3 regions of the Trichococcus flocculiformis genome follow, and region 3 is predicted to be linked to each of the others. Evidence: predicted binding sites of a transcription regulator. Region 3 holds the regulator's gene; each other region holds the start of a gene.
What was found. The regulator Rex, encoded in region 3, represses fermentation and respiration genes when NADH is low (regulators of the CRP and FNR family bind a similar motif). The targets are predictions, from matches to a motif close to TTGTGAANTANTTCACAA.

Region 1 (10,126 bases), 160 kb from region 3:
GGACAAAGTCGTATCCGTCCTTTAGTGCTTCAGCGGGGGTCGTTCTTTCCGGATCGATGGAAAAGTTCTTTTCGATGTAGCGCCCATAAGTAAAGTAACCTAGAACCAGTAAGGCGATTCCTCCAAGTAAAGTAAGCATCTTTTTTCCTCCTTCAAAATAAATGTGCGGCCAACACGTTTTTTCTATGCCCTTACTTTACTGGAGAAAAAGAAACTTTTGGGTCATTTGCGCCCGAAACGACAAAACTGCAGGCTGAATTGCACGCCTGCAGTTTTGAAATTCATCTATTTTTGGATCAGATGCCTACTTTTCCCTTAAAATCCTTCATATAAGAACGGCTGACGGGTATCTTCAAGCCGTTGCTCATCGTCAGTTGGAATGTATGATTGAACCATGGTTGGATTTCCTTTATTTCCTTCAGATTGATTAGAAAGGCCCGGTGAACCCTCAGGAACGACTGTCCGCTGATCTTTTTCTGGAGCGCACTGAGCGGTTCGTGGATGATGTACTCCATATTTTTCGTGTAGATGGTCGTTTCGCCGTTCTCGATTCCGATCGCAATGATTTCCGGGACCTGCAGTATATAGATCCGCTCGTCCATCTGGATAGGCAGCACCTGCAATCCAGTATCCTTCTGCTTCGGTGTTTCCGGCTCTTCGATCTGTTGCTTGTGGTACTGTCCGTAGGCTTTTTTGACCGCTTGCTGGATCCGGTCCAGCTCAAAAGGCTTCAGGACATAATCGGTCGCATTCAGCTCAAACGCTTTGACGGCATAGTCGTCATACGCCGTGGCAAAAATGATCATCGGCGGCTTCTTCAGTTTGTTGATCTTAGCAGCCAGTGAGAGGCCACTCTCATTCGTCAGGTGAATATCCAAGAAAATCAGGTCCACCGGGTCCTCCAGCATCGTCCCGAGCGCTTCTTCGATCGAATCCGCTTGGGTGATGGCGCTCACGCCTTCGCATTTCCCCAGCAGGTAAGCCAATTCATCCCTTGCCAATGGTTCGTCATCCACAATCAATACCCGCATACTCATCCCTGCCTTTCTTGATAAGGTACCGTGCAATGCACGGTCGTTCCTGTTGGTGAAGATACAAAATGCAATTTGGCCGATTCGCCGAACAGACTAGTCAACCGTTTATTCAGATTATCCAATGCCGATCCTGTGCCTTCCAGCGACGGCACGGCTTCTTTGCCCAGTTTCTCCAAGCGCTTTGTATCGATGCCTTCGCCGTTGTCCCGGACGGAAATGAACACGCCATCGGGACTGCTTCTCACGTCGATCCACACCCGATTGTCGGTTTTCCGGCTGCCGAAAGCATGTTTGAATGCATTTTCCAGCAGAATCTGAATCAGGAACGGCGGCAGCAGCACTTCTTCCATGCCTTCCTCAACGGCAATGTCGACTTGGTAGCGATCAGGAAAACGGGCCTGCTCCAACGAGCGGTAGGCTTCCACTTGCGTCAGTTCCTTCATCAACGGAATCAGGTTGGTGCGGGCGCCTTGCAGATTGGCACGGAAAAAGTTGCTGAGTTGGATCAGCAGCTTCCGCGCCTTTTCGCTGTCCACCCGGATCAAAGCAGAGACCGTATTGATGGCATTGAAAAAGAAATGTGGATTCACTTGCGCCTGCAAGGACTTGATTTCGGCATCCTGCAACAGTTTGCTCTGGAGTTCGATTTCTCCCAATTCGATCTGGCTGGAGAAGATGTTGCCGAGTCCTTCCGCCAACTGCCTTTCGACAAAAGTCAGTTTGGCCGAATCCGTGAAATACAGCTTCAAAGTGCCGATCGTTTTCCCTTGCGCTTTCAGCGGGATGACGAGCGCCGCTTGCAAGGGACAGCCCGGATGGTTGCAGCCGATTTCGTCATGGGAATGGACTTCCCTGATTTCACCTGTCCGCAGCACTTCTTTTGATAATTCGGTCAATATTTCGTTCGAGGCGATGTGGTGATCGCTGGCCGCACCGACATAGGCCAAAATCCGTTCGGTATTCGTGATGCTGACAGCGGATACTTTCATCAATTGTTGGATGATTTTGGCCGCTTCCGTGCAAGAAGCTTCGTTCATGCCGGAACGGAAATAAGGCATCGTTCGGTTCGCCAATTGGAGCACATCATGCGTCTGCACCGCTTTCGTCTGTTCGACTTGGCGCAGCGTGGAGCCGATGATGGAAAGGAAAATGCCGGTCCCCATGCTGTTGACGAGGATCATCGGAAACGCAATGAACGTCACCAGATCCCAGGCAGCCTGAAGATTGCGGCTCAACACCAGGATGCTGAGCATCTGGACTCCTTCCGTCACGGCTCCAATCATAAAACCTTCCTTTATTGTCGGATAGGCATTTTTGCGCATCGTTTTGGCGCCGTACAGACCGGCAATGAGCCCGATCAAGATGGAAGAAATCACATAAATATAGGCCTCTTCCCCACCTTGGAAGAAACGGATGACGCCCGAGATGATGCCGACGGATGTGCCGACCAACGGCCCGCCGATCAGACCGGCGACGCCAATCGTGAGCACCCGCGTGTTCGCCAAGGACGCTCCCTCCGAAAGTTTCATCAGCACCTGGTCGGATACGATGCGGTCCTGACTGATCTCAACGCCTGTATAGTTCGAGATGACCGCGAATATTCCGAATACGACAATCAGCGCCACTTTGGTGCTCAAGCGTTGACGTTCGCCCAATTTGTCCCTGAAATAGTGTGTATTCATCAAAAGGTAGGCCAATATGATGATCAGCCCGACCCGCTCCAATATCAAAATGAATAAATTAAACATGGCCGCTCCTTTCCCGAAAATGATTATCTTCAGTTTACACCAGAAACATCTAATTTGTGCAGAAAAAACGATAGCCCAAGCTTTGCACTTCAGGCTATCGTTCCTTTATCAAGCTATCAGAAGTTATCCGTGATCCGCTGGAATTGGTGATGCAGCTCATCCATCACCACGAAGCGGGCTTCGCGGATCATTTCCTTGCCTTCAACGAAAAGCAACAAGGCCGGAACGGTGAAGACGGTGAATTCACCCGCAACTTCCGGGATGTCATCGGCATTCGCCTGGATTGCTTTGATTGCGGGGAATTCCTCCAGCATCTCCTGCACTTGCGGCCGAACCGCATGGCAGACGCCACAGTTCGTCCGGGAAATGTATACGAATGCCAGCTTATTCTCTGCGATAAAACGACGGATTTCTTCTATTGATGTTGCTTGTTGGAAATTATTTGGATAAAACACAATTTGACCTTCTTCCTCTTTCATTTTTCGCCATTATAGCACGTGAATCGGAATAAGTCCGTTTTGCGGATCGGCCAGCGCTACGGTGCTAAGTTCTCTTTGTGGTTCGCGCATCACCTCCTATTTGAACTCGGGTCATGAAAACGCTATACTGAAAATAAAAAAGGTGGTTTTTCAGATGATGTTCGAACTAAGAATTACGCTTTTGGATGTCGGCATACCAGTCTGGCGGGATATACAATTGGATGACGACACCACTTTCTCCGATCTGCATTTCATTCTCCAAAGTGCATTCAATTGGTCCGATCTCCACCCGCACACTTTCCGGTTTGCCCAGCCGCATAAGGATACATTGGCAGAAGCCGATCGTCTGCGGGACCACATCCAAGGAAAAGACGATAAAATCATTTACACGTACAACATGGAAGAGAACTGGGAACATGAAATCGTCCTGCAAAAAGCCTTCGAGGCGAAGGATGACGTGCTCTATCCCCGTTGCGTGCGCGCCGAGAATCTGGCGCCTGAGGAAGACCATACCCGCCTGGACATCACGGACGGCACACTCGACCTCGCATACAAAGATTCCGGGGAAATCGCGAAAGCGATCAATGAAGAATTGGCCTATCTGAACGTCAGCGGCCTTGGCGAAGGCCTGCCGGGGCTCGATGAAGATGAATGGGTAGCTCTGGATGATGACGAAGATGAATGGGAAGACGACGGCGGCCATATTTGAAGGCATTGTTGCAAAAGGAAATATCTGCAAGTAATCAAAATCAACCGCGTGACCAGTCTCTATTTGTTGGATAATCCGTAATTATTCGACATAATCCTTCCCGAGGGCTGTCGGGTTGTCCGATAACTCGGAAGAATCCGACATAATCAACACCGGGGACTGCCTAGTTGTCGGATAACCCGGAAGAATCCGACAACTTCTGTGGAACATTCTCACGCAATGTCGGATAACTCCCGGTTATCAGACAAATCATTTCAATAAAAACACCTTCTCGCGTTCGAGAAGGTGTTTTTGTTTATTGAGCTGTTTCTGTGATTGCTTTCGTTGCTGTTTTTTTCTTGTAGACAAGATCCAGGATCAAACCTGCAACCGCAACCACGATAGCGACATAAAAAGCTTTAGTGAAGTCACCGTTGTTCGCAGCAGCGATTCCCGCTGTTACTTTAGGTGCAACAAAAGCGGCTGTCGAGTAACCGATGAACACGATACCGTAGTTGACGCCTTGGAATTTCGGTCCGAAGTTATCCATGACCAATGATGGGAATACGCCCATCACACCGCCGAAGCATAGGCCCAAACCAACGATCCCTATCGTAAAGCCGAACATCGATTTGACGAAAATAAGGATCAAGAAAGTAAGAATGATGACACTATACATGATGCTGATAGTCGTTGGCTGACCCAATTTATCGGAAACAGCGCCCCAGATAACGCGACCCATTGTATTGCTGAGAGAATACACACTGACATATACGGCTGCCGCTGCTGCGGATAGGCCGAACATCGATTGTCCGATCGGTGAAGCGTTTGAAGCGATCATCAAGCCTGAGAAAGCACCCATAGCGAACATCAGGATGATCATATAGAATTTTGGATCCTGCAGCATTTCTTTCCAGTTCTTATTTACGACCGCTTTATTCGCGGCTGCAGTAGCCGCTGCGTTCATATTTTTTGGCATGTAATCTTTCGGTGCAACCTTGATGAAGAGGCTGCAAGTGAAGCTGATGATTGCATAGGCGATACCCATCCGCACAAAAGTGTCAGCAACGCCAATACTTTGGATCAATTGGTTCGCGATCGGAGCTGCAATGATGGCCGCTCCGCCCATACCTGCTGTGATCAATCCGGAAGCCAAACCTTTTTTATCCGGGAAGAAACGAATTGTGTTGCTTAGGCAGCCTGAATAAGCGAATCCTTGTCCGAAACCGGCCATCAAACCATAATACACGTATAATTCCGTCAAAGTCGTAGCTGTACCCGCCAAAGCAAAACCGACTCCGAACAATACCGCTCCGGCCATCGTGCTCCATTTCGACCAACCTTTGTCGGTCAAGAAGCCGCCCAAAATCATCGGAATCGGCCCTAAAGCCGCGTTGATTGCGAAGGCTACCATGACCTCAGCCATTGTCCAACCTCTTGCGGCAGACAACGGTCCTGCCAACACGCTGAAAGCATAAACTGCACCCGTACACATCAAGATACCCATCGAGCTGACCAAGACAGCCCAACGATTAATTTCCTTTTTCATAAACAACACTCCCTTATTTTCCATTCGCCATGACGATGTTTTTTAGTTCTCCCCAATTTTCGCGGAACATACCTTCATTCATTACTTTCAAATCATCGGCAATCACCGGTTTGAAGCCCATTTGCCCCAAAATATCTTTTTCCAGATCGACTCCAGGCGCGATTTCGATCAAGCGCAATTTGCCTTTTTCAAGGTCGAATACCGCACGTTCGGTCACATACAATACTTCCTGTTCCACTTCGGACGCGTATTCCCCACTGAAGGTCACTTGTTCAACTTCGGCTACGAATTTCTTCGCTTTGCCTTCTTGGATGATCGTCAAACGGCCATCTTTGACTTCCTGCTGCAAACCGCCGGCAGTGAAGGTCCCTGCGAACACCAATTTTTTGGCAGCTTGGGAAATATTGATGAATCCGCCGCAACCTGCGACACGGTTGCCGAACTTGGATACATTCACGTTTCCGCAAGCATCGGTTTGAGCCAGTCCCAACACGGATAAGTCCAAGCCGCCGCCATCGTAGAAGTCGAATTGCGCATGGTGATCCATGATCGCTTCACTGTTGAAGGCGTGTCCGAAATCTCTCAATCCTGCCGGAACGCCGCCGATCGACCCTGCTTCGGTAGTCAATACCAATTGATCACTGATGCCTTCTTCGGCACCGACAGTCGCTACGTTGACAGGGATCCCTACGCCAAGGTTCAGTACAGCTGAAGGAACCAACTCCATCGCTGCACGGCGGGCGATAACTTTACGGGCATCCAACGGAAGTGCCGTTACAGCATCCAATGGTACTTTTGTGTCTCCGGAGAAAGCTGGATTGTACTCAGTGTTCTCTGTTTGGAATTGATTGCCTGGCTGTGCCACGACAATGTAGTCGACCATGATGCCCGGTACTTTCACGTCTTTAGGATGCAGCGTGCCTGCAGCCGCCAACGTTTCCACCTGAGCGATCACGATCCCGCCTGAGTTTTTGACTGCTTGAGCTACCGGAAGGACTTCCATGTGCAAGCCTTCTTTTTCAAGCGTCAAGTTGCCTTTTTCATCGGCTACCGTTCCGCGGATCAGACCGACATTAATCGGGAATGTAGGGTAGAACAGCCATTCTTCGTTTTCGATTTCAACGACTTTGACGATGTCTTCGGTCGTGCACGGGGAAAGCTTGCCGCCTTCCAGACGCGGATCAACGAATGTGCGCATGCCGACTTTAGTGAACAAGCCCGGGCGTTTTGCGGCGATTTCACGGTACAGTTGGGTGATGACCCCTTGCGGAAGGTTGTAGGCTTCGCATTTGTTTTCGACGATCAGATCGCTGATTTGCGGAGAAGCACTGACGATACCGCCGATCCAACGTTTGATCAGACCTTCGTGCGCCAAATGGCTCATCCCTTTCGTGCGGCGATCCCCTACAGCGCTCGCGTGGATGACTGTCAGATTGTTCGGATGGCCTTCCGCTTTAAAGCGATCTTCGATGGAAATGGCCATTTCTTCGTTCACACAGGCCAACCCGAATCCCGTCAATGCCACTGTGCTGTTGTCTTTGATCAATTTTGCCGCTTCCGCAGCTGTGATTACTTTTGTCATAAGTGTACCCTCCTGTTTGCTCGTTCATTCACATTCATTTGTAAGAAAAAAGCTCAGTCTTACTCTGAGCTTTTTCAGTTTTGATTAATAAGCAATTTTCAATGAGCTAGCGATTGCTTCGGCATCTTTGAACAACGTTTCGATGATTTCTTTAGCAGGACGGATATCGCGGACCATACCGGTGATTTGGCCGGCCATGACCGATCCGTTCTCGACATCGCCTTCATACACGGCTTTGCTCAACGAACCCAACGCCAACTCTTCCAATTCATCACGGGATGCATTGTTGTTTTCCAGTTCCTGGAATTTCGTAAGCATCTTATTTTTGATGGAACGGACAGGTGCCCCGTTGCGGCGGCCTGTAACGATTGTCGCTGTATCATCAGCATCCAGTACCGCTTGTTTGAATGTTGTCGGAACCGGGCATTCTTCAGCAGACAAGAAGAGGGTTCCGACTTGGATTCCTTGCGCCCCCATCGCGTACATCGCAACGACTCCGCGGCCGTCACCGACTCCGCCGGCTCCCAATACAGGGATGTTGACTGCGCTGACTACTTGCGGCACTAAACACATGGTTGTCGTTTCGCCGACATGTCCACCCGCTTCCGTTCCCTCAGCTACGATTGCATCTGCACCTAAAGCTTCCATTTTTTGCGCATGTTTCACGGATGCTACTACTGGAATCACTTTGATCCCTGCCTCTTTGAATTTCGGCATGAATGGCTTGGGTGTGCCTGCTCCAGTTGTAACGACTGTTATACCTTCTTCAATCACGACATCCACCAATTCCGGACAATTGTGCATCATCAACATCAAATTTACCGCAAATGGTTTATCCGTCATGCTTTTGCATTTTTGAATTTCTGCACGCAATTGATCTGCTGTCATCCCGCCTGAACCGATGATACCGAGCCCGCCTGCATTCGAAACGGCAGAAGCGATCTCAGCTGTTGCAATCCGGGCCATTGCTCCTTGAAAAATTGGATATTCTATTCCCAGCATTTCGCATATTGTTGTCATCTATTTTTCCTTCTTCCTTGAATTGTGAGTGATGAGCCTTCACAGACGAATGAAATCGTCGTTGCATTTGCTCACCTTTTCTCTTTATGATTGCATTATAGAATTTATCTGAACTATTGTGAAATAGTAATCTTCACCGGTTTATCATAACCATTTGGTTATATGAAATAATTAGATTTGGGATGTAAAGCTCGTTATTAGTGAGTTTATGAACAAATATAATACACCTCTATTTTAATGGGTCATTCTTCGTCCATATCTTTTTTGTTCTGAATAGATATCATCTTCATAACTCTTCTGTTATAATTGTGATTATTTTATCTTTCACAATTAAAAAATGAGGTACAATAACGCTTGCAATTCTTAAACATTTCCCAGTATAACCAACAGTAGAACAGCACGATTGAAAGGATGACTAAGAATGCTGCAACAGACCACCATCATCGCCTACCTGGATGCCATCGTCAGTGAAGGCACCTTCACTCAGGCGGCAAAGTCTCTATATATTTCCCAACCTTACCTCAGCAAAACCATCACGAAACTGGAAGATGAACTCCAAACCAAATTGGTTGAGCGCAACCGGACGCCTATGGAATTGACCTATGCCGGTGAAAGGTTTTTGACGCACATGAAAAAAATGCAGAACCAATATGAAGATATGGTAAACGAATTGACCATGATCACTAAGCTGAAATACGGCCGAATTCGTATCGGCGTCCATCCGATCATGGGTTCTTTTCTGCTCCCTTTGATTCTGCCGAAGTTCCATGAAAAATATCCCGGCATCGTCTTGAAAATCATGGAACAGGACGCCAAAACAACGGAAATGGATCTGCTGGAAAATAAAGTCGATTTGTACCTGGGCATGATGCCGATCCATAATGAACAACTTTCCTACACGATGCTCGCCGAAGATAAGTGGTGCGTCATCGTTCCGGACACAAGCCCTCTTTACCAGTCCGAATTGAAGGAAATCACAAAATTCCCTTATCCTTTGAACTTGTTGAAGAACGAAACGTATGTGTTGACTACCTCCCAATCCGGTATCCGCAAACAAGCCAACGAATTCCTGAAGCATCTCGATATAAAAGCTGATATCATTATGGAGACCCAGAATATCTCTACGGCGGCGGCCCTTGCCCGAAAAGGCATGGGACTGACTTTTCTGCCCAAAAGTGCGCTTAACAACAGCGAATTAATGGACAGTTACAATATTTTCTATATCGAAACCAGCATCGTCCGCACCCGCTACTTCATTGCCTACAGCAAAGAAAAGACTCTTTCCTCAGTCGACTTGGCCATGATCGATATGGCGAAGGAATTAATGACAGCCTACAGCGACAGCCTTTGAAAAAATATTAAAAAAACGCGCCTTTTCGCTGAGAACCATATCATTTGGCTTTCGGTAGCAGAAGTTGTATCATCAAATTGAGTACAGAAGATTTTCCATGCGTTGTGCACAAGAGCGGATATTTAACCATAGGAGGGATTATCATGGATAAATTATCAAAAGATAACGATCATTCTATCGATGCCACTTGGTTGACCGAAGAGCCCTTTCTGGATATTGTTCCCGAAGATCCCCCTCAAGAAACTGAAATCCTGTATTGCCAGTGCAAAAAACCGTCAAGCGTGTATCAGGAAAGTAACGATCTTGGCCACTGGTTGAAATGCGGAGACTGCAATCGTGTCATCAAAGGCTCGTTCGAAGCAGCAAAGCCTTATTGATCCAAACGAAAAAAATCAAAAAAAGAGCAAGTGAGTGCGTCATTTCCGCACTCACTTGCTCTTTTTTCAAACTAATATAAAAAACACCAGAGATCAGTCTGGTGTTCCGGCGTTTGCTGTTTTCAACCCTTTGATATCCAAAAACTTTTGGCAGAGTTTATCCAATTCCTCTTCCATCACAGCACTCGTCTCAGGTGAATAACTGAGCATTTTTGCCGGATTGGATACCAGATCCAGTAAGGAGTCGGGAACCACTCTATCGCCTTCGACATGAACAGTAATCTGCGGGAAGTAATTC
Region 2 (10,126 bases), 950 kb from region 3:
CCAAGAATAAATTATATGCCAAAATTTCGAGTATAAGTTAGCCACTCTTATTTTCCGGTTATCGGCAATGTGAACTCCTAACTAATTCATACGCTACACACAAAAAGCCAAAGCGACTTTTGTCATTTTGGCTTTTTGCGTGGCTCATGAGCCTTTAATTTTTTCAGGAAACATCTGTTACTTGGTTCGCATTGAGTTCTTTGATGACTTGGTGGTCCAATTCGCCTTCTCCGTGAGCAAGAATCATCGCAATGGTGGCGTCGGCATCAACATTGAGTACTGTGCGGAACATGCCGGAGAACCAATCGATACCTGCCAACAGGCCGATGCTTTCCGGGGGCAGGCCGAGTGCCGGGATAACGATCGTCAAGGCCACCAACCCGCCGCCGGGAACCGCTACGGTGCCTAAAGTGGCCAAGGTTGATAAGGTGACAGTTTGGATCGCATTCGCTAAAGTGAACTCCAGGCCGTAAAACTGCGCCAATGTGATAGCTGCGATGGCGAGAAAGAGCGACAAGCCATTACTGTTCATTGCCATGCCCAAGGGACCGACCAGTTGGGAAATGCGGCGGCTGACGCCAAGTTTATTCTCCTGATCTTCCATCTTAACCGGAAGCGTAATGGCTGACGAGGTCGTCGTAAAGGCCATAATGGTCATGCGCGACAAGCCCTTAACAATATGGGCGGGATTCACTTTGGTAATCATACTGGTAAGGAAAATCCATAACACTAAGAATATTACAGAACCGATCGCCATCGCTAAGAGGAATTTCGCCAGCGGTAAAATCACGGTCAGGCCGATTACGCCGGTGACATTAGCCAGCAAGGCAAAAATTCCTAAAGGCGCCAAGTGCATCACAGTAGTAACTAATTGGAGAATGACCTCATTGAATTGTGAAATCGCTGCTTTCAGCGCTGTCAAATCCCGACGCGTACTCAACAGGCTGATCGATAAGCCGAATAATAAAGCAAAGATAATGACTTGAATCATGTTCCCTGTACTCATGGACTGAACAATATTCGACGGGAAAAACGCCAGAATAACGTCGGTGACACTGCCAGTCGCTGTCGCAACTTCAGCAGATGTGTCAATTTGCATATCAACCCCGGCGCCCGGTTGAATCAGATAACCCAATGCCAATCCTAAGGTTGCCGCTATCGCGGTCCCGCCGAGAAACCAGCCAGCCATCTTCCCTCCGAGTTTACCTAATATCTGCGGGTCGAGAGTTCCGACCGCTTCAATCACAGCACCCATAATCATAACCACCACAGCCATCTGAATCAGCCGCAGGAAGATTTGCCCGATTACGGCAATTGGCGCAATCGCCGGACCGAAAATTAAGCCGGCCGCAATACCTAATACCATCGCAATCATGATCTGATTGGTCATACTGATTTTCTTTAAAGATTTCATATAGACTCCTCCTTTACCGTTTGGGTTAAATATATAGCGCTTTCAAAAACTTTGCTATGACATAACGGATAGGAATGTCCTTATTTTCGTTCAGAACGGCTGAAGATTAATAATGAAAAGTTGTGTAAGGAACATGTGGATAATTTATTGCAGGACGGCGCTGAAGCAAAAAAAGCTTCATCCAAATATTGGACAGAGGGGGTCAATGTGATGACAATCACTATGATTTTTCTTTTTCATGATCAATGAAGCCTTTATGGATGAAGGCGTTAGGTGTTCATTGCTAAGTGCACGGGAAGATATTGTTGGTTTGATGCTTCAGTACACACAAGGACATCTGCGCCTTAATATCTGGGACAGCTGTTTTGATTCAGCAATCGGCCTCTAGGTATCGCTATGTTAAATTAAATTAAATTACGAAATTGGGAAATGTTTGAAGCGGATTAAACACCGAATTTTCAAAACATTGCATTATATATCACAATATGTTTTTAAGATAATGATGATAAAACGAATTTTGACTAGAGAATGGGTTGACTACAGTTTAGGAAACGCTTACACTGTGATTGTAGCGTTTCTTTTAGATTGCAAAATATCGTCTGTTATTTCACGATGTAAAAGAAAGGGGAGAGACATTTGACAAATTATGACGTCCTAATCATTGGTTCAGGGCCAGGCGGATATGTGGCTGCTGAGGAAGCTGCCCAACGTGGTAAAAGTGTTGCGGTGGTTGAACGTAATAAGATCGGAGGTGCTTGTTTAAATGTAGGATGCATTCCTTCAAAGAGTTATTTGCAACATAGCCATTGGTTACAAACGATTGAGAGGGCGAACGCATTCGGAATTAAGGCTGGTGTAGAAGCCATCGATTTTTTGAAATTATTGGAGCGTAAAAATAGTGTCGTAGCAAAGCTGCAAGGTGGCATCCAACAACTATTCAAAAGCAACCATATTCAATATCTGGAGGGGGAAGCGGAATTTATCAGTGGCACGACGTTTCGGTTAAACAATCAAGAAATCACCGGTGCTGATGTCATATTAGCCACTGGAAGCACGCCGTTTATACCGCCCATTAAAGGGTTGGAAAAGGTAGACTACCTGACGACAGATTCATTTTTCTCAATGGAAGAGATACCCGAAAGGCTGGTTATCATCGGTGGGGGTGTGATAGCTGTTGAATTGGCTTTTGCGATGAAGCCGTTAGGAACCGATGTGACGATAATCGAAGTGGCACCGGATATTTTGATGACAGAGGATCCTGACGCCCGGGACATCATCAAGAAAAAACTGAAAAAAATGAAGATTAACGTTGAAGTGAAAGCGGATGTTCAGGAAGTTACGGAAGGACATGTTCACACAACAACAGGAAAGTATGCGTACGATCAACTTTTAGTAGCGACGGGGCGCCGTGCCAATATTGCATTGGCGGAAGCTGGAAATCTCAAACTCACGGCTAACAAGAAATTCATCGCAGTCAACGAATATTATCAAACAAGTGCGCCGCATATTTATGCAATTGGGGATGTCATCGGCGGGTATCAATTAGCGCACGCTGCCAGCGCCGAAGGAAGGAAGGCGGTAAGAGCCATCACAGGGCAAAGGGAAGTGCCTGTTGATCCTTTAGCGGTTCTGCGCTGTGTCTATACTGACCCAGAAGTGGCTTCATTCGGGATGAGTGTTGCGGAAGCCAAAGCGGCAGGGTATGACGTAATTGTGAACCAACTACCGTTCTCAATTAACGGTAGAGCGATCGCCTCGGGAGAAACAGACGGATTCATTAAAATAATCAGTGAATCAAAGTATCAAGACATTCTTGGTGTGGTTATAGTTGGAAGCGATGCCACGGAGATGATTCATTCTCTTCTCGCGCTCAAAACGGCGGAAGGCACGTTGAATGAGTTGAAGGGCTTGATTTATGCCCATCCAACCTTATCTGAATTGACAGGGGACGTAGTTCAAAGTTTACTAATTTAATTTATAGGAGGAAATCATTATGGTACAAGATCCAGAAATGAAAAGACAAGAGCAAGTATTTTCACCTACACGCACCAAAGAAAAAAGTAAAATTGACCTGGAAATTAAAACTTCTGTCGGAACGACTGTAGCCGGATTAACGAAAGAAAAATCAAAGACGATACTCAAAAAAATGGAAGATATTCGCAACTTCGAAGAAGAAGCAAGGCGCTTTTTTGCGCAAGGTCAAATTCCGGGATTTGTTCATTTGTATGCGGGGGAAGAAGCCGTTGCGACAGGGGTATGTGCGCATTTAAGCGATGAAGATTATATTACAAGCACGCACAGAGGACATGGCCACTGTATTGCTAAGGGTGGAGACTTAAACGGCATGATGGCGGAAATATTCGGAAAAGCAACCGGCCTAGGCAAAGGAAAAGGGGGCTCCATGCATATTGCAGATCTGGATAAGGGGATTCTGGGGGCAAATGGTATGGTTGGCGGTGGATTCGGCTTAGCCGTAGGAGCAGCCATGCGCAATGTCTATTTGGGAACCGATAAAGTTGCTGTTTGTTTCTTTGGGGATGGCGCAGCCAACGAAGGTGTTGCACATGAGGCAATGAACATGGCAAGTATTTGGAAATTGCCGGTTGTGTTCGTCAATGAAAACAACTTTTTCGCTGAATCAACCCCACAATGGTATTCATCCGGGACAGAAACGATTGCTGAACGGGCAGCGGCTTATAATATGCCGGGCGTTCGAGTAGATGGTAAGAATGTGGTCGCAGTATATGATGTTGTCGGTGAAGCGATTGAGCGTGCGCGCAAAGGCGAAGGTCCAACACTTGTAGAATGTGTAACCTATCGTAACTTTGGGCACTTCGAAGGTGATGAACAACTTTATAAAGCGAAAGAAGGAACTGAAAAAGAGTTGGCGGATAGAGACCCGATCAAAATTTTTAGGGAATATGCGATTGAAAATGACTTGATGACAGAAGAAGAATTGGATAACATTGCCGCGCAATCAAAAAAAGATGTGGATGATTCGATCAAATATGCCCAAGAGAGTCCAATACCTAAACCAGAATCATTATTAGAAGACGTATTCGCTCAATAAAACATTTGGAAGGAGCCTTTATTATGACTAGAGAAATCACATTTATGAAAGCGGTTAACGAAGCGCTGGATCAAGCAATGGAAAAAGACGACCGTGTACTGATATTAGGGGAAGATATTTCAGGAGGAGCGCAAGTAGCCCATCTTGAAGAAAAAAATGAAGATGCCTGGGGAGGCGTAATGGGGGTAACGAAAGGGTTAGGGCCTAAGTATGGCAGTAAACGGGTCATTGATACACCCATCTCCGAAATGGGGTACATGAGTGCTGCGGTCGGGATGGCTGTGACAGGTTTACGTCCAGTACCAGAGTTGATGTTCAACGACTTTATTGGGTTCTGTTTCGATGCCATTCTGGGACAAGGCTCAAAGATGCGCTATATGTTTGGTGGGAAAGCCAAAGTGCCCATGACAGTCAGGACTATGCACGGAGCGGGAGTCAGCGCGGCAGCGCAACACTCAGGTACCTATTATGGGATTTTCGGATCTATCCCAGGAGTGAAAGTCGTCGTTCCCGCAACACCATATGATGCGAAAGGCTTACTTCTTGCATCAATTGAGGATGATAACCTCGTCATATTCTCGGAAGATAAGTCACTCTATGGCATGAAAGGCGAAGTGCCAGAAGAATATTATACGATTCCTATTGGGAAAGCAGCTGTCAAACGAGAAGGGACAGACTTAACGATCGTAACAATCGGCAAAATGCTATTTGTGGCAGAAGAGGTCGCAGTAGTTCTTGAAAAGGACAATATTTCAGTGGAGATCATTGACTTGCGGACGGTGGCGCCATGGGATCAGGAAACAGTCATAAATTCTGTCAAAAAGACAGGTAGGCTTATTGTCATTGATGAAAGCAATCCCCACAACAATACAGCAACAGATATTGCTTCCGTTGTATCCGATAAAGCCTTTGATTACTTGGATGGTCCCATAAAGTGTGTAACGGCACCAAATACACCGGTTCCGTTTGCACCGAACTTAGAAAAACTGTATATCCCTAATGCAGAGCGCGTCCTTGAAAAAGCTGCAGAACTATTAGACGACTTAAAAGCATAAGGAGGTGTAAATTAGATGGCCAAAGAAATTGTAATGCCCAAATTAGGATTAACGATGACGGAAGGAACAGTCGATGAATGGCTTGTCGCGGTAGGCGACACCGTCAAGCAAGGTGATAGTATAGCAACAATCAGCTCAGAGAAATTATCAAGTGACGTGGAGTCGCCGGCAGACGGCATTATTTTAGAGCTTATGGCGAAAGTGGGGGATACTGTTCCTTGCAAAAAACCGATGGCATATATAGGTGAAGAGGGAGAAGCAATCGACAGTGCCCCTTCGACGAATGGCGATGAAGAGGCTGTTAGTGAAGCAGAAGCGAAAACTACTGTTGCGGATACCACTTCCACTTCAAAAGAAACGCTGCAAGCTTCGTCTTCTGGTGGGAAAGAGAAGGATAGGATCTTTATCACCCCCATTGCACGTCGAATGGCAAAAGAAAAGGGTATTGATGTCAGTCAGTTGAATGGAACAGGCGGTAACGGCAGAATTACGCGGCGTGACGTCGAACGCTATACCCCAACAGTGGCAATGCCGGCGTCGCAACCAATGGGCGCACTGGCCAAAGAAGAGATTGGTGCTGGATTAACCGGAATGCGTAAGACGATTGCCCAACGTCTGGTAAGAAGTCTGCAGACAACTGCTCAAGTAACGGAACACCGCAAAGCAGATGTAACCCGATTAAATGAGATGAGAGAGACAATCAAGAAAAATGTGAACCGTTCGCTTGATGGTGGTCAAATCAGTTGGAACACACTGGTTACGAAAGCTACGATTCTCGCTCTACGTGAAACCCCGGCAATGAATGCATGGTATTATGACGGAAAATATGAGCAATTGGATGAAGTGCATATTGGCATGGCAACCTCTGTAGACGATGGCTTAGTGGTTCCTGTCATCAAAAATGCGCACCAAATGACACTGACCGACTTAGGTAAGTCCATTGCTGAAGTGAGTACACAAGCGCGACAAGGTAATTTACCAAGCAATCTGTATAGTGGTTCAACCTTCACTATCACAAATTTAGGTGGGCGAAATATTGAATACTTTACGCCAATCCTTAATACACCGGAAATTGGAATTTTGGGTGTCGGAGCAATAGGGAAAGAACTCGCTTTAGAAGCAGGCGAAGTCGTTGAAAAATTAAAACTCCCGCTAAGTTTGACGTTTGACCATCAAATTATTGATGGGGACCCGGCAGCCGAGTTTTTAGATAAGATCATTGCTTATTTGGAAGATCCTTATTCCTTATTCCTATAGAACCTCAATAATAAAGAAGGTCTTCTGACCTTCTTTATTTATCTTTAATGTTCATCATATCGGTAGAGAGGAGGCATAAGGATGATCGAACAATTAACCACAGCCATGCAAGAAACTGTGCAAGAAGCGCAATCACTAGCGATACAACGAAAGCACCCTCAAATAGATATTCCACATGTTTGGCAGATCTTTTTACGTCCGGATCACTTTGCTTGCCAAGTATACAGGGACCTATCCACTCCAATTGATGCTTTTCAACAACTGATTGAGGATGAAATTGATAAAATATCGGTTTTAACAGGGACGGATGTGGAATATGGCAAAGAGATGAGTCCGCGCCTAAGTAAGTTATTCAGTCATGCGAAAGAGATTGCACTCGCTAATCAAGATAAGTATATCTCGACAGAAGTCTTTTTATTAGCGCTGTATCGCCAAAAAGGCAATTCTTTCACGAGATTCTTAATGATAAATGGCGTCCCGGAATACAAACTGGAAGAACATATTCAGCAGTTGAGAAAAGGGTCGACGGTGGCACATGAAAGTAATGAAGAAATGTACGAAGCATTAACGCAATATGCCATTAACCTTAATCAAGCCGTGATTGATAATAAGATTGATCCGATCATCGGTCGTGAAAATGAAATAACCGATATAATCCGTATTCTTTCCCGGAAAAACAAGAATAATCCTATTTTAATTGGACCTTCTGGTGTAGGCAAAACAGCGATCGTTGAAGGATTGGCGCATCGGATTGTCCAAAAAGAGGTGCCTGCAAATCTATTGGATAAAACAATCTATAATTTAGACATGAGTTCGCTTATTGCGGGAGCGATGTATCGCGGAGAGTTTGAAGAACGCTTGAAAGCGGTTTTAAACGAAATCAAGCAATCAGAGGGAGCCATTATTTTATTTATCGATGAAATCCATAATATTATAGGCGCGGGTAAATCAGAAGGGGCGATTGATGCCGGAAATATGTTGAAACCAATGTTAGCTAGGGGCGAATTGTATTGCATTGGCGCGACCACTCAGGATGAATATCGGCTCTATTTTGAAAAAGACAAAGCACTAGAGCGACGTTTTCAACGGATCCGCGTCAATGAACCTTCAATTGAGGAAACGATCGCTATCGTGACGGGCCTTAAAGAAAGATTCGAGAACTATCATGGTGTCACGGTCTCTGAAGAGGCCATTCAGGCTTCCGTAAACCTGTCGAAACGCTATATAACCGACCGGAATCTTCCAGATAAAGCGATTGATTTAGTGGATGAAGCATGCGCGGTCATCCGAATGAAGAAAAATTCGATTCCACATTCTTTATCCTCAACCAAGGATAAAATCTTGTCTTTGGAGGTTGAACTGGATAAACTGATACGAGATGGCGCAGCTGAAAGTAACCCATCAGCAATAACTCAGCTAGAAGAGGAACTTGAATCATTATATGAAAAATCGAATGACATCGCCCAACAATTGGAAAAAGAGTTGCAATTTTCAGATGCATTAAGAGAAAAACGCATGGATTTAGAAAACTTACGCCACGAATTAAGAGAGGCAGAACGTCATTATAAGGTAAGGCTAGTAACGCAGTTAAAAAATGTAGACATTCCCAAGGCAGAAGCCGATTTAAGAAAAGCAGAGCTGACCTTTCATACTGAAATTCCGATTGAAAAGCGGTTGATGTCCGAAATCGTATCTGAAAACGATATTGCTTCAGTAGTAGGGCGCTTAACGGGGATTCCGCTTGCCCGAATTGTTGAAGGTGAACGCGAGAAATTGCTTGAACTGGAAAAAAACTTACAAAAAAGAGTAATCGGGCAACCAAAGGCAGTTCAAAGAGTAGCTTCTGCAATCCTACGCTCCCGTGCCGGTGTCCAAAACCCAAAACGGCCAGTTGGTTCTTTTTTGTTTTTAGGACCGACTGGCGTTGGGAAAACGGAACTCGCAAAATCCTTAGCAGAACAGCTCTTTGATTCAGAAGATTACCTTGTGCGCCTCGATATGTCGGAATACATGGAAAAGCATACGATTTCAAGATTGATAGGTTCTCCTCCTGGGTATATTGGCCATGATGAAGGGGGCCAATTAACTGAAGCCGTCAGACATCATCCCTATTCGATCATATTGCTGGATGAAATTGAAAAAGCGCATAGTGATATTTTCAATTTATTGTTACAAGTGCTGGATGAAGGAACGTTGACCGATGCCAGGGGAAACCACATCGACTTTAAAAATACGGTGATCATTATGACGAGTAACTTAGGGTCGGATATTCTCTTAGAAGAAGTGGGATCTTCGGGCGTCATTACAGACAGCACTGAAGAGAAAATGAAACGTCTGTTACGACGTCAATTTAAACCTGAATTCCTCAACCGCATCGATGACATTATTTTGTTTTCACCTTTGACTGTGGAAGACATGCAACATATTCTTCAGAAGGAAATACGTTTGATCAATGAGCGGCTGATTAAACAAGGCATTCAAATCCACTTGTCTGATGCAGCATCTAAGTGGCTGATTGGAAGTGGTTATAATCCATCCTTCGGTGCACGTCCGTTGCAACGACTGATTAACCAAAAATTACTAACACCACTTGCCAGTTCAATCATTCAAGAACGGGTAACAAATCATTCCGTAATTGATGTGGATATCAAGGATGAAGAATTCATCTTCCGTTCTGAGAGTAGGCGTCAAGGGTAGCGGATGGCCATTTTATCGTGCCCTATCTCCTAATATTACGAGCCTACGCTTGCGACAATAAAGAGCCCCCTGAAAATGGTTAAGTTCACCATTTTCAGGGGGGCTCTATCATGCAATCGACCTCGTCAATCTTAATAAATTTCATCCAGGAACAGTCCCTGAGAAGGCACTGTCATTTCGGGATCGCTTCTGATCGTTTGGTCCTAGTCCTACCATTCTTTAGGGTCGTAGTTTAATTCCCTGAATAACGCAGCCTGTTCCTTCTTTGACAGGTAGCGCCATTGTCCGGGAGGAAGTTTGCCCAATTCAATATTCATGATGCGCATTCTTTGCAATCGGTAGACGTTGTATCCCAATTCCTCACACATGCGGCGGATTTGACGGTTGAGTCCTTGGGTCAGGATGATTTTAAAATCATATTTTGATAGTTGCTCCACTTTACAAGGCAGGGTAACCGTATCCAATATTTTGACCCCTTCTGACATCTGCTTCAAGAATTCAGTAGTGATCGGGCGGTCTACGGAAACAATATATTCCTTCTCATGCTGGTTCTCGGAACGCAAGATTTCATTGACGATATCGCCGTCATTCGTGAGCAGGATCAAGCCCTCGGAATCTTTATCGAGTCGGCCA
Region 3 (10,126 bases):
TAGTCCCCGAGGTATAATTTACTGCCCTCAGCGGAAAGTTCGACAATGTTTGTCGCAATCCGGTTGATGAAATAGCGGTCGTGGGATACGAAAAGCAGGGTGCCGTCATAATCGATCAAGGCATTTTCAAGCACTTCTTTGCTGTCGATGTCCAAATGGTTTGTGGGTTCATCGAGGACAAGGAAATTCTTTTGGTCCAGTGCCAGCTTGCAGAGCGAAAGCCTTGCCTTCTCGCCGCCGCTCAATGCCGGAATCGTTTTTTCGACATCGGCGCCGGAGAACAGGAAGCTCCCCAGGATACTGCGCACATCTTTTTCGTTCAGCGTGGGATGAAGATCCCAGATTTCGGCGAGAACGCTCTTGTTTTTGGAAAGGTTGCCTAATTCTTGGTCATAATAACCGAGATCGACATTGGCGCCGAGCTGGACTCTGCCTTTCAAAAGCGGAATCTCGGAAATGATCGACTTCAGCAAAGTGGACTTGCCGATCCCGTTCGGCCCGACGATCGCGATCGCCTGCTGTTTACGGATGTCAAGATTGATCGGATCAGCCAGGATCTTATCGGCATAGCCGACAGCCCCGTTTTCCAGCGTCAAGACGACATTTCCGCTTTCTTTTGCGATATCGAAAGAGAAGCGAGCGGAACGCTCATCGCCTTTCGGTCTGTCCATCCGCTCCATTTTTTCCAGACGTTTGCGGCGGCTTTGCGCCATTTTGGTCGTGGAAGCGCGCGCCAGATTGCGGGCGACATAATCCTCCAATTTGGATATTTCATCCTGTTGCTTCTCGTAAGCCTTCAATTCCTGCTCCAGGCGGGCGGCTTTCTCGGTCAGATAATAGGAGTAGTTGCCTTTGTAGTGCTGGATCTTGTGGCGGCTGATTTCATACACCTCCGTGGCGACTTTGTCCAGGAAGTATCGGTCATGGGAAACGATCAAAAGCGAACCGTTGTAACCGATCAGATAATTTTCCAGCCAAGCCAGCGTATCGATGTCCAGATGGTTGGTGGGCTCATCCAAAATGAGCAGGTCGTTCTTTTCAAGCAAGATTTTGGCCAAGGCAAGCCTGGTTTTCTGGCCGCCTGACAATTGGGAAATCGGACGATCGTAATCTCCTTCGTAGAACTGGAATCCGTGAAGCACCGAACGGATCTCGGATTCATAGCCGTACGCGTTCTTTTCGTGCAAAGTATGCTGGAGATGGTCATAGCGTTCCAGAGCTTTTTGGTAGGCTTCTTCATCCTCGAGCAAGTCCGGATCCCCCAAAGCGACGGCGGCTTGTTCAGCTTCCTTACTTAATTGGATGAGCGGGGCAAAAATGGTCAACATTTCCTGCCAAATCGTGTTGGATGAATCGACCGCGCTATGCTGATCCAGGTAGCCGATCGTTACGTCCTTGCTCTTTGAAACAGAGCCGGCATCCGTTGCTTCGATGCCTGCCAAAATCTTCAGCAAGGTCGATTTGCCGGCTCCGTTTCGGCCGACGAGTGCAATACGCGAATGGTCTTGAACAGTAATTTGAATATTGTCGAATAAGACGCTCGCCCCAAAAAGGCGCGCCAAATTTTGTCCTTGCAGTAAAATCATATGTAGTGTCCTCTTTCTAAGCAAATGCTGGCATTTATCCCTTCCATTTTATCACAGCATGCATTGATTCGATAGGGACAAGCAAAGTTATTGCTATATTCACGTATTTGTACATGTGAAAAAATGTTGGCGACTCCGCTTACATTTGTTACAGTATTTCACATGTTGTTCAAAAAAGGCTTCACAATCAAGTCCGATTTCGAACAAATTAGTAGATTTTTCACAATCAGGTGATATAATAGGCAGTATGAAATGAAAGCTTAAGTATGTGAACATACTTTTTAAAGTTTGTCGGAACCGCACAAACACTATGAGTTACGAAATGAAAGAGGAAAGAAGAGGAGAAAAAATGTCGACGAATGATATTCCAAAAGCTACGGCAAGGAGGTTGCCGATTTACCACCGCTATTTGCGCTTTTTGCATAACGCTGGTAAAAAACGTGTTTCATCCACTGAGCTCAGTGAAGCAGTAAAAGTGGATAGTGCTACTATCCGTAGGGATTTTTCATATTTTGGCGCACTGGGTAAAAGAGGATACGGCTATGATGTCGAGTATTTGTTGGATTTCTTCAGCAAAACCTTGAATCAGGACCGTTTGACGAACGTTGCTTTGATCGGTGTGGGTAATTTGGGTCATGCCTTGTTGAACTACAACTTCCACGTAAGCAACAATGTGCGCATCAGTGCAGCATTTGATGTCAATGAAGGCATTGTTGGTAAAATCCTCAGTGGTGTACCGGTGTACCCCATGACGGATATGGTGGAGCAGTTGCGTATCCAACAGATTGATGTAGCCATTCTGACCGTTCCCCAAGAAGTTGCGCAGGATGCAACGAACCGTTTGACCGAAGCGGGCGTTCGCGGCATCATGAACTTTACCCCGATCCGTCTTTCCGTTCCGGAAAATGTCCGCGTTCAGAATGTGGATTTGACGAATGAATTGCAGACGTTGATTTATTTCTTGGACAATGATATCGGCTGAGCAAAGTCGGCAGTTGATGATAAGAAAACGCAAAAAGAAGGATGAGGCCGCCTCATCCTTCTTTTTTTCATTAGCAAGTAGGTATACATTTTGAACAAAGAAATGCATCACCAAGGGTGATTTAAAGGTCAGCAAATTATTTGGTGTTTCCAAAGTGATGTCTAGCGGTCCAAGCCTGCCTCTCGGAAAGAGAGGCAGGAACCCCTTGTCTCTTCGAGCCAAGGATACTGTTCGACTAACCTGCTGACGCAGGAAGTCTCTCAGCAATTGCGCTCTACGATGCTCATTTGCATGGGACTCTTAGGGATTCATCCCTTAGAGCCCTAGTACAAGGTGACCGTAGGAAACGTTGCGAGGCCAGATTTCCTAAATTTCTTTCGAGGCAGAGCGGGCTTGTACCGCTTTTCCTAGTTTTTGTCGATGCTGTTTTTGATTTTCAGGTAGGCGTTGAACATGCGAACGCCTTTTACGACATCACTTGTTGCGAACAGCACGCTGATGATGGCCATGAATCCCCACCCTGCAGTATTCACTGCGTCGACTGCCAGCGAAATGAAAAGGATTGCGAAAACAAAACGGATGATTACTTGAATTAATAGATTTTTTAAAGTCATGTTATTCCTTTCTTTTTCCTAAATAGCGGACTTCACGTGCCTTACGAAATGAGTTGGGAGAGAATCGGCAAAGCGGATACGGCATTCATCAACGCATGCGCAATCATCGGAGTGGCTATGTTTCTTGTTCTGTAATAAAGGAAAGAAAACCATAGTCCCAGAGAGCCATAAACCAAATAGTGCCCATCATTATGCGCAATCGCAAAAAGCAAAGCACTGATAGTGGCTGCGCCGACGATCCCGATTGCATCAACCAGATGTGTGACAATCGCTTTACGGAATACAAATTCCTCCATCACAGGTGCAAAGATGATAATGTTAAAAATAAAGAATGGATAGCGGTTTGTCAAGTCCAGCAATACTTCCGTATTTTCGGAAATCACGGGCATCTTGAACAAAAGATACTCCACGTTCATCGCGACGATCTGAATCAGGATAGCTCCCAAGAAGCCAAAGATTCCGATCGCGAGCGTTTTTCCGATTGGGGCGGCTGGTTGCTCTGTAAGGCTGTTTTGTGGTGTCCATTTTTTTCTGCTATTCCATGCTACCATAAGGACAGTCCCTAGGAAAGCGAAGAATAGCGAGAGATTCATAGCCGCTGCGATACGATCTGCCTCCGGAATGAAAAAAAGTATAACGACCGGCAGAAGCTGAGAAGCGAGATAGATGAGAATGATCTGTATGGCTAACGTTGACCTGGAACGTATTTTTTTATTCATATAATAGTACCTTTCTGAGAGAACTGACGTCTTACGCTTGATAAACAGTATAGCATAATAGCGTAAAAAAATAGAATCAGAAAAAATCGGCTTCCCTCTTGCAAATTAATTGGAGATTGATTAATATAGAAATGTAACTTAGCACTCTGAGTTGATGAGTGCTAAAATAAACTTATTTTTGGAGGGATCATCTTGTTAAAACCATTAGGAAACCGTGTTATTGTAGAAGTTGCCAAAGAAGAGGAAAAATCTGTAGGCGGCATCGTTTTACCGTCGTCCGCTAAAGAAAAATCCCAAACCGGTACCGTTATTGCTGTAGGAGCAGGCCGCGTGACGGATAACGGCGTAACCATCGAAATGACCGTAAAGGCGGGGGATACTGTCCTTTTCGAAAAGTATGCAGGCACAGAAGTCAAATATGCAGGCACAGAATACTTAGTGATCAAAGAAAGCGACATCGTAGCAATTCTGGACTAAAAATAAAATTCATGAGGTGAATCGATAAATGGCAAAAGACATTAAATTTTCAGAAGACGCAAGAGCAGCAATGCTTCGTGGTGTGGATATCTTAGCAGATACCGTAAAAGTGACATTAGGACCTAAAGGCCGCAACGTTGTTTTAGAAAAAGCGTATGGTTCTCCATTGATCACGAATGACGGCGTGACAATCGCCAAAGAAATCGAATTGGAAGACCGTTTCGAAAATATGGGAGCGAAATTGGTTTCCGAAGTTGCTTCCAAAACAAACGACATTGCTGGTGACGGTACAACGACTGCCACTGTTTTGACACAAGCGATCGTTCGTGAAGGTTTGAAGAACGTTACAGCAGGCGCAAATCCGGTAGGCATCCGTCGCGGTATCGAATTGGCTACTCAAGCAGCCGTAAAAGGCTTGGCAGAAATTTCCCAAACCGTAAATTCAAAAGAGTCGATCGCACAGGTAGCTGCTGTATCGTCCGGATCGAAAGAAATCGGCGAATTGATTGCGGAAGCAATGGAGAAAGTCGGCAACGACGGAGTCATCACGATCGAAGAGTCAAAAGGGATCGAAACCGAGTTGGATGTTGTTGAAGGGATGCAATTCGACCGCGGTTACCTATCGCAATACATGGTCACCAACAACGACAAAATGGAAGCAGAATTGGAAGCACCTTATATCCTGATCACGGATCGTAAATTGTCCAATATCCAAGACATCTTGCCTTTATTGGAACAGATCCTGCAACAAGGTCGCCCATTGTTGATCGTTGCTGATGATGTTGACGGCGAAGCGTTGCCTACATTAGTATTGAACAAATTGCGCGGAACATTCAATGTAGCGGCAGTCAAAGCACCTGGTTTCGGTGACCGCCGTAAAGAAATGCTGCAGGACATCGCAATCCTGACAGGTGGTACCGTTATTGCTGAGGATTTAGGCTTGGAATTGAAGGATACTACCGTAGAACATTTGGGTCGTGCAGGTAAAGTTGTCGTAACCAAAGATTCCACAACCATCGTTGAAGGAGCCGGCGAAAAAGAAGCCATCGAACAGCGTGTTGCGGTCATCCGTGCGCAATCAGCCGAGACAACTTCAGAGTTTGACCGTGAGAAATTACAGGAACGTCTTGCGAAATTATCCGGTGGCGTCGGTGTCATCAAAGTCGGAGCTGCTACCGAAACTGAATTGAAAGAACGCAAACTGCGTATCGAAGATGCTTTGAATGCAACCCGCGCCGCTGTTGAAGAAGGTATCGTATCCGGTGGTGGTACAGCTTTGATCAACGTTCAAAAACGCGTTGAAGCGTTGGAACTGACCGGCGACGAAGCAACAGGTGCGCGCATCGTAGCGCGTTCATTGGAAGAGCCAGTGAGACAAATCGCTGAAAATGCTGGTAAAGAAGGCTCTGTTGTAGCCGATAAGATCAAAGGACTTGAAGTTGGTATGGGTTATAACGCCGCAACCGATGAGTGGGTGAACATGATAGAAGCAGGAATCGTGGATCCTACAAAAGTGACACGTTCCGCTTTACAAAACGCAGCCAGCGTAGCTGCCCTGATCCTATCGACAGAAGCGATCGTAGCCGACCGTCCAGCCCCAGCAACACCCCCATCAATGGACCCAAGCATGGGCATGATGTAAAAAACAGTGTGTGATGAATCCTGAGCTCAGAGTTTGAGCACTAAGAGGAAATCACCACCACGACCTGGTTTTGGTCGAGGTGGTGATTTCAGCTTAGGCGGAGAACTCTAGGATTCAGAACCGTTCTAACAGGATGTGATGATTCGCATTTAGATACCCGGACGTTTTTTGTCCGTGTGTGGTTGTCAACTTAGGCGGAACCCTCTGCAATTCAGAGTTCAACTAAAACAGGATACGATGAATTGCGTTTAGAGGGTGAGCACTAAGAGGATACCCACAAAGCGGACGTTTTTTGTCCGTGTGTGGTTATCAACTTAGGCGGAACCCTCTGCAATTCAGAGTTCAACTAAAACAGGATTTAGAATCTTTCTATTAAAGGACGAATTGTTTACGAAAGTGAACAAGAAAATCTGTACAACCACTAAATAAGGCTGACCAACAGAATTTTGTTGGTCAGCTTTATTTTTGTTCTTTTTGGGGAAAGCGCCAATATACGGTTCGGAAATAAAAATAATAAATCTTATGAAAAGCCTTCCCGTCAATGTTATTGGATGCTTGTGGATGAAATTTATTGTTTTTGGATGAAAATGATTGCTTTATTCCCGTTTGGGTGGTATATTTTTGTTCGAGAGGTGATAGAAAGTGCTTACAGAAGAGCGGCATAAAATCATTCTAGACACTTTAGCCAGAGACAACATTGTAAAATTACAGGAGCTTGTTGATCAGACTGGAAGTTCTGAATCAACGATACGAAGGGATTTAAGCACTCTTGAAGAGGCTGGTTTCTTGGTTCGTGTCCATGGCGGAGCAAAGCGGAACTATAGCGTTTCCGCTGAGGACAGGATGGAGGATAAAACATCCAAAAACGTTCAGGATAAACAACGGATTGCTGAAAAGGCAGCTCAATTGGTAAGCGACCAAGACATTGTTTTTTTGGATGCCGGATCTACCACCTATGAGATGATTCCCTTTTTGAAGGGCAAGAGCATCTTGGTCGTCACAAACGGCGTCCCACATGCTAGCTTATTGGCGGATTTGCAACTCGAGACAATCCTTATCGGCGGCAAAATCAAGATGGAGACAAAAGCAGTCATCGGACCAGTCAGCCAAATGCAAATGAGGAATTACCGTTTCAGCAAAGCTTTTCTTGGCATCAACGGCATCGATAAGCAGTACGGCTTCACGACGCCTGACACCGAAGAAGCAGCCATCAAACGCATTGCCATCGAGAATGCCGCACAAAGCTATGTCGTAGCGGATGCTTCGAAGTTCAAACAAGTCAGTTTTGTGAAGGTCTGTGATATTGAGGATTGCGGCATCATCAGCCACAATGTCCCGTCGGAAATCAAACGTAACCTGAAAGACAGTACAACTATTTGGGAGGCTGAATAATGATATATACAGTAACATTAAATCCATCCATCGATTACATCGTCCATTTGCCCGCTATCGAGTTGGGTGAAGTGAACCGCATCCAACAGGATTTCAAACTGCCGGGAGGCAAAGGCATCAACGTTTCCCGCATCCTGAATGAACTGGAAGTGGAAAACACCGCTTTGGGATTCCTTGGCGGTTTTACCGGAAAATACATCGAAGACTGGCTGGAAGCAGAAAACAGCAAAACGCACTTTACGCATGTGGATGAAGCAACCCGCATCAATGTCAAGATCAAGTCAGGAATGGAGACGGAAATGAACGGGCCGGGCCCGAATATCGAGCCTGCAATCGCCGAAGAATTCCTGAAACAATTCGATACGCTTGATCCGGAAAACGACATCGTAGTCTTAGCGGGAAGCAAACCTACAAGCTTGCCTGACGATTACTATCAGACCATCATCCGCAGATTGACGGACAAAGGCATCCCGTTCCTGATCGATACGACCGGAGAGGAATTGAAGAATGCCTTGCCGTACCATCCGTTATTGGTAAAACCGAACCACCACGAATTGGCGGAATTGTTCGATACTACTTTCGAAACCGATGAGGATATCTTGCCTTACGGGAAGAAGCTGCTTGAAGCTGGAGCGCAGTACGCGATCATCTCGATGGCCGCTAAAGGAGCAATCCTTTTCACTCCGGAAGGTGTTTACCATGGTACAGTACCAAAGGGAGTCCTTAAGAATTCAGTCGGCTCCGGAGATTCGATGATCGCTGGATTTGTCGGGACATACACGAAGACACACGACCCGTTGGAAGCATTCAAAGTCAGCATCGCTTGCGGAAGCGCGACCGCTTTTGCCGACGATTTAGCCAAACGTGAAGAAATTGATGCTCTAGTCAAACAAGTCACTATCAGTCAGCTATAGGGAGGAGAACTTATTAATATGAAAATCAATGATATCTTATTAAAAGAATTGATGATTATGGATTTGCAAGGAACAACCAAAGAGGGTGTCATCGATGAAATGATCGCAAGTCTTTCCGCTAACGGCATCATCAATGATGTTGCGGTTTACAAAGAGGGCATCATGAAGCGTGAATCACAAACGTCCACTGGTTTGGGCGATGGCATCGCAATGCCGCATGCCAAAAACAAAGCAGTCGTGAAACCAGCTGTTGTTTTTGCTAAAAGTGCAGCCGGTGTGGACTATGCTTCGTTGGACGGTCAACCAGCACATCTGTTCTTCATGATCGCGGCTCCGGAAGGCGCAAATAATGTTCACTTGGAAGTTTTGGCGTCATTATCCCGTTTACTCATCAATCCTGATTTCACTGCATCATTGAAAAAAGCTCAGACCCCAGAAGAGGTGCAAGGGTTATTCGCAGCAGCAGAATCTGCACGTGAAGCCAAAGAGCAAGCTGAAGCAGCTGCAAAAGCAGCCCCAGTAGCAGCAACCGAAACGAAAAAACCTTTTGTCATTGCGGTAACGGCATGTCCTACCGGGATTGCACACACCTATATGGCTGAAGATTCATTGAAACAAATGGCTGAAAAAATGGGCGTGGATATCCGCGTTGAAACGAACGGGTCAGACGGCGTCAAGAACCCATTGACTGCAGACGAAATCCGCCGTGCCGATGGGGTCATCGTGGCGGCTGATAAAAAAGTTGAGATGGCGCGCTTCAACGGCAAACACGTTCTGCAAAGACCGGTAAGCGATGGCATCAATAAAGCGGAAGAATTGATCACGAAAGCAATGCGTCAGGAAGCGCCGATCCTGAATGTCGAAGGAGATATCTTCGCTGTAAATGAAAGCGATGAGAAGCCTTCTATCATCGGAAGAGTCTACAAAGACTTGATGAACGGTATTTCACACATGTTGCCGTTTGTTGTCGGTGGTGGTATCCTGATTGCGATTTCCTTCCTGTTCGAAACTTCATTCGGTTCAGATAGTCCGTTGTTCATTTCCTTTATGGCAATTGGTGGAGCAGCATTCAGCTTCCTGATTCCGATTTTGGCTGGTTACATTGCAATGAGTATCGCAGATCGACCAGGATTACTCCCAGGTATGGCAGGCGGTTACTTGGCTGTGCAAGCAAATGCTGGATTCTTGGGCGGATTGATTGCTGGTTTCTTGGCCGGTTACATCATGGTTTATCTGAAGAAAGCCTTTAAAGGATTGCCTCGTACCTTGGATGGCATGAAGACAATTCTCTTGTACCCTGTGTTCGGTCTATTGATCACTGGCTTGTTGATGTACTTCTTGGTAGGTCCTGTCTTCTCCACAATCAATACAGCTATGATCACATTCCTGGAAAACTTGGGTACGGGTAACGCAGTACTGTTGGGTGCTGTTCTTGGCGGCATGATGGCAATCGATATGGGTGGTCCTTTCAACAAAGCAGCTTATGCCTTCTCAATCGGTATCTTCACGGATACTGGCGATGGCAGCTTGATGGCAGCTGTAATGGCTGGCGGGATGATTCCTCCGTTGGCAATCGGTATCGCAACCTTGCTTTTCAAAAATAAATTTACGGATATCGAACAAAAATCCGGTCTTTCCAACATCTTGTTGGGTCTGTCCTTCATCACTGAAGGTGCGATTCCATTCGCTGCAGCAGATCCGATGCGCGTTATCGGATCATCTATCGTTGGTTCAGCGATTGCAGGTGGTTTGACGCAGCTATGGGCCGTTTCGATCCCTGCACCACATGGTGGCTTGTTC

Region 1: a site for Rex is predicted at 8,299-8,316, ahead of ACKPCD_RS03550 (nitronate monooxygenase). Genes of this name have one in related genera too.
Region 2: a site for Rex is predicted at 1,881-1,898, ahead of lpdA (dihydrolipoyl dehydrogenase). Genes of this name have one in related genera too.

The regions. Positions count from the first base shown of each region.
Region 1 covers NZ_OY759718.1:694,599-704,724, reverse strand. Annotated here, with positions in the region: gene ACKPCD_RS03585 (carbon starvation CstA family protein) at 1-139, opposite strand, end outside; gene ACKPCD_RS03580 (LytTR family transcriptional regulator DNA-binding domain-containing protein) at 297-1,031, opposite strand; gene ACKPCD_RS03575 (LytS/YhcK type 5TM receptor domain-containing protein) at 1,034-2,782, opposite strand; gene ACKPCD_RS03570 (thioredoxin family protein) at 2,899-3,237, opposite strand; gene ACKPCD_RS03565 (plasmid pRiA4b ORF-3 family protein) at 3,416-3,970, shown strand; gene ACKPCD_RS03560 (L-lactate MFS transporter) at 4,266-5,498, opposite strand; gene ACKPCD_RS03555 (acyl CoA:acetate/3-ketoacid CoA transferase) at 5,512-7,080, opposite strand; gene ACKPCD_RS03550 (nitronate monooxygenase) at 7,165-8,100, opposite strand; gene ACKPCD_RS03545 (LysR substrate-binding domain-containing protein) at 8,522-9,451, shown strand; gene ACKPCD_RS03540 (hypothetical protein) at 9,595-9,828, shown strand; gene ACKPCD_RS03535 (hypothetical protein) at 9,922-10,126, opposite strand, start outside.
Region 2 covers NZ_OY759718.1:2,995,210-3,005,335, reverse strand. Annotated here, with positions in the region: gene ACKPCD_RS14260 (dicarboxylate/amino acid:cation symporter) at 164-1,414, opposite strand; gene lpdA (dihydrolipoyl dehydrogenase) at 2,051-3,388, shown strand; gene ACKPCD_RS14250 (thiamine pyrophosphate-dependent dehydrogenase E1 component subunit alpha) at 3,561-4,484, shown strand; gene ACKPCD_RS14245 (alpha-ketoacid dehydrogenase subunit beta) at 4,508-5,539, shown strand; gene ACKPCD_RS14240 (dihydrolipoamide acetyltransferase family protein) at 5,555-6,796, shown strand; gene ACKPCD_RS14235 (ATP-dependent Clp protease ATP-binding subunit) at 6,878-9,493, shown strand; gene rluF (23S rRNA pseudouridine(2604) synthase RluF) at 9,703-10,126, opposite strand, start outside.
Region 3 covers NZ_OY759718.1:851,923-862,048, forward strand. Annotated here, with positions in the region: gene ACKPCD_RS04375 (ABC-F family ATP-binding cassette domain-containing protein) at 1-1,586, opposite strand, end outside; gene ACKPCD_RS04380 (redox-sensing transcriptional repressor Rex) at 1,936-2,568, shown strand; gene ACKPCD_RS04385 (DUF4305 domain-containing protein) at 2,976-3,182, opposite strand; gene ACKPCD_RS04390 (CPBP family intramembrane glutamic endopeptidase) at 3,224-3,733, opposite strand; gene groES (co-chaperone GroES) at 4,094-4,378, shown strand; gene groL (chaperonin GroEL) at 4,407-6,020, shown strand; gene ACKPCD_RS04405 (DeoR/GlpR family DNA-binding transcription regulator) at 6,663-7,412, shown strand; gene pfkB (1-phosphofructokinase) at 7,412-8,326, shown strand; gene ACKPCD_RS04415 (PTS fructose transporter subunit IIABC) at 8,345-10,126, shown strand, end outside.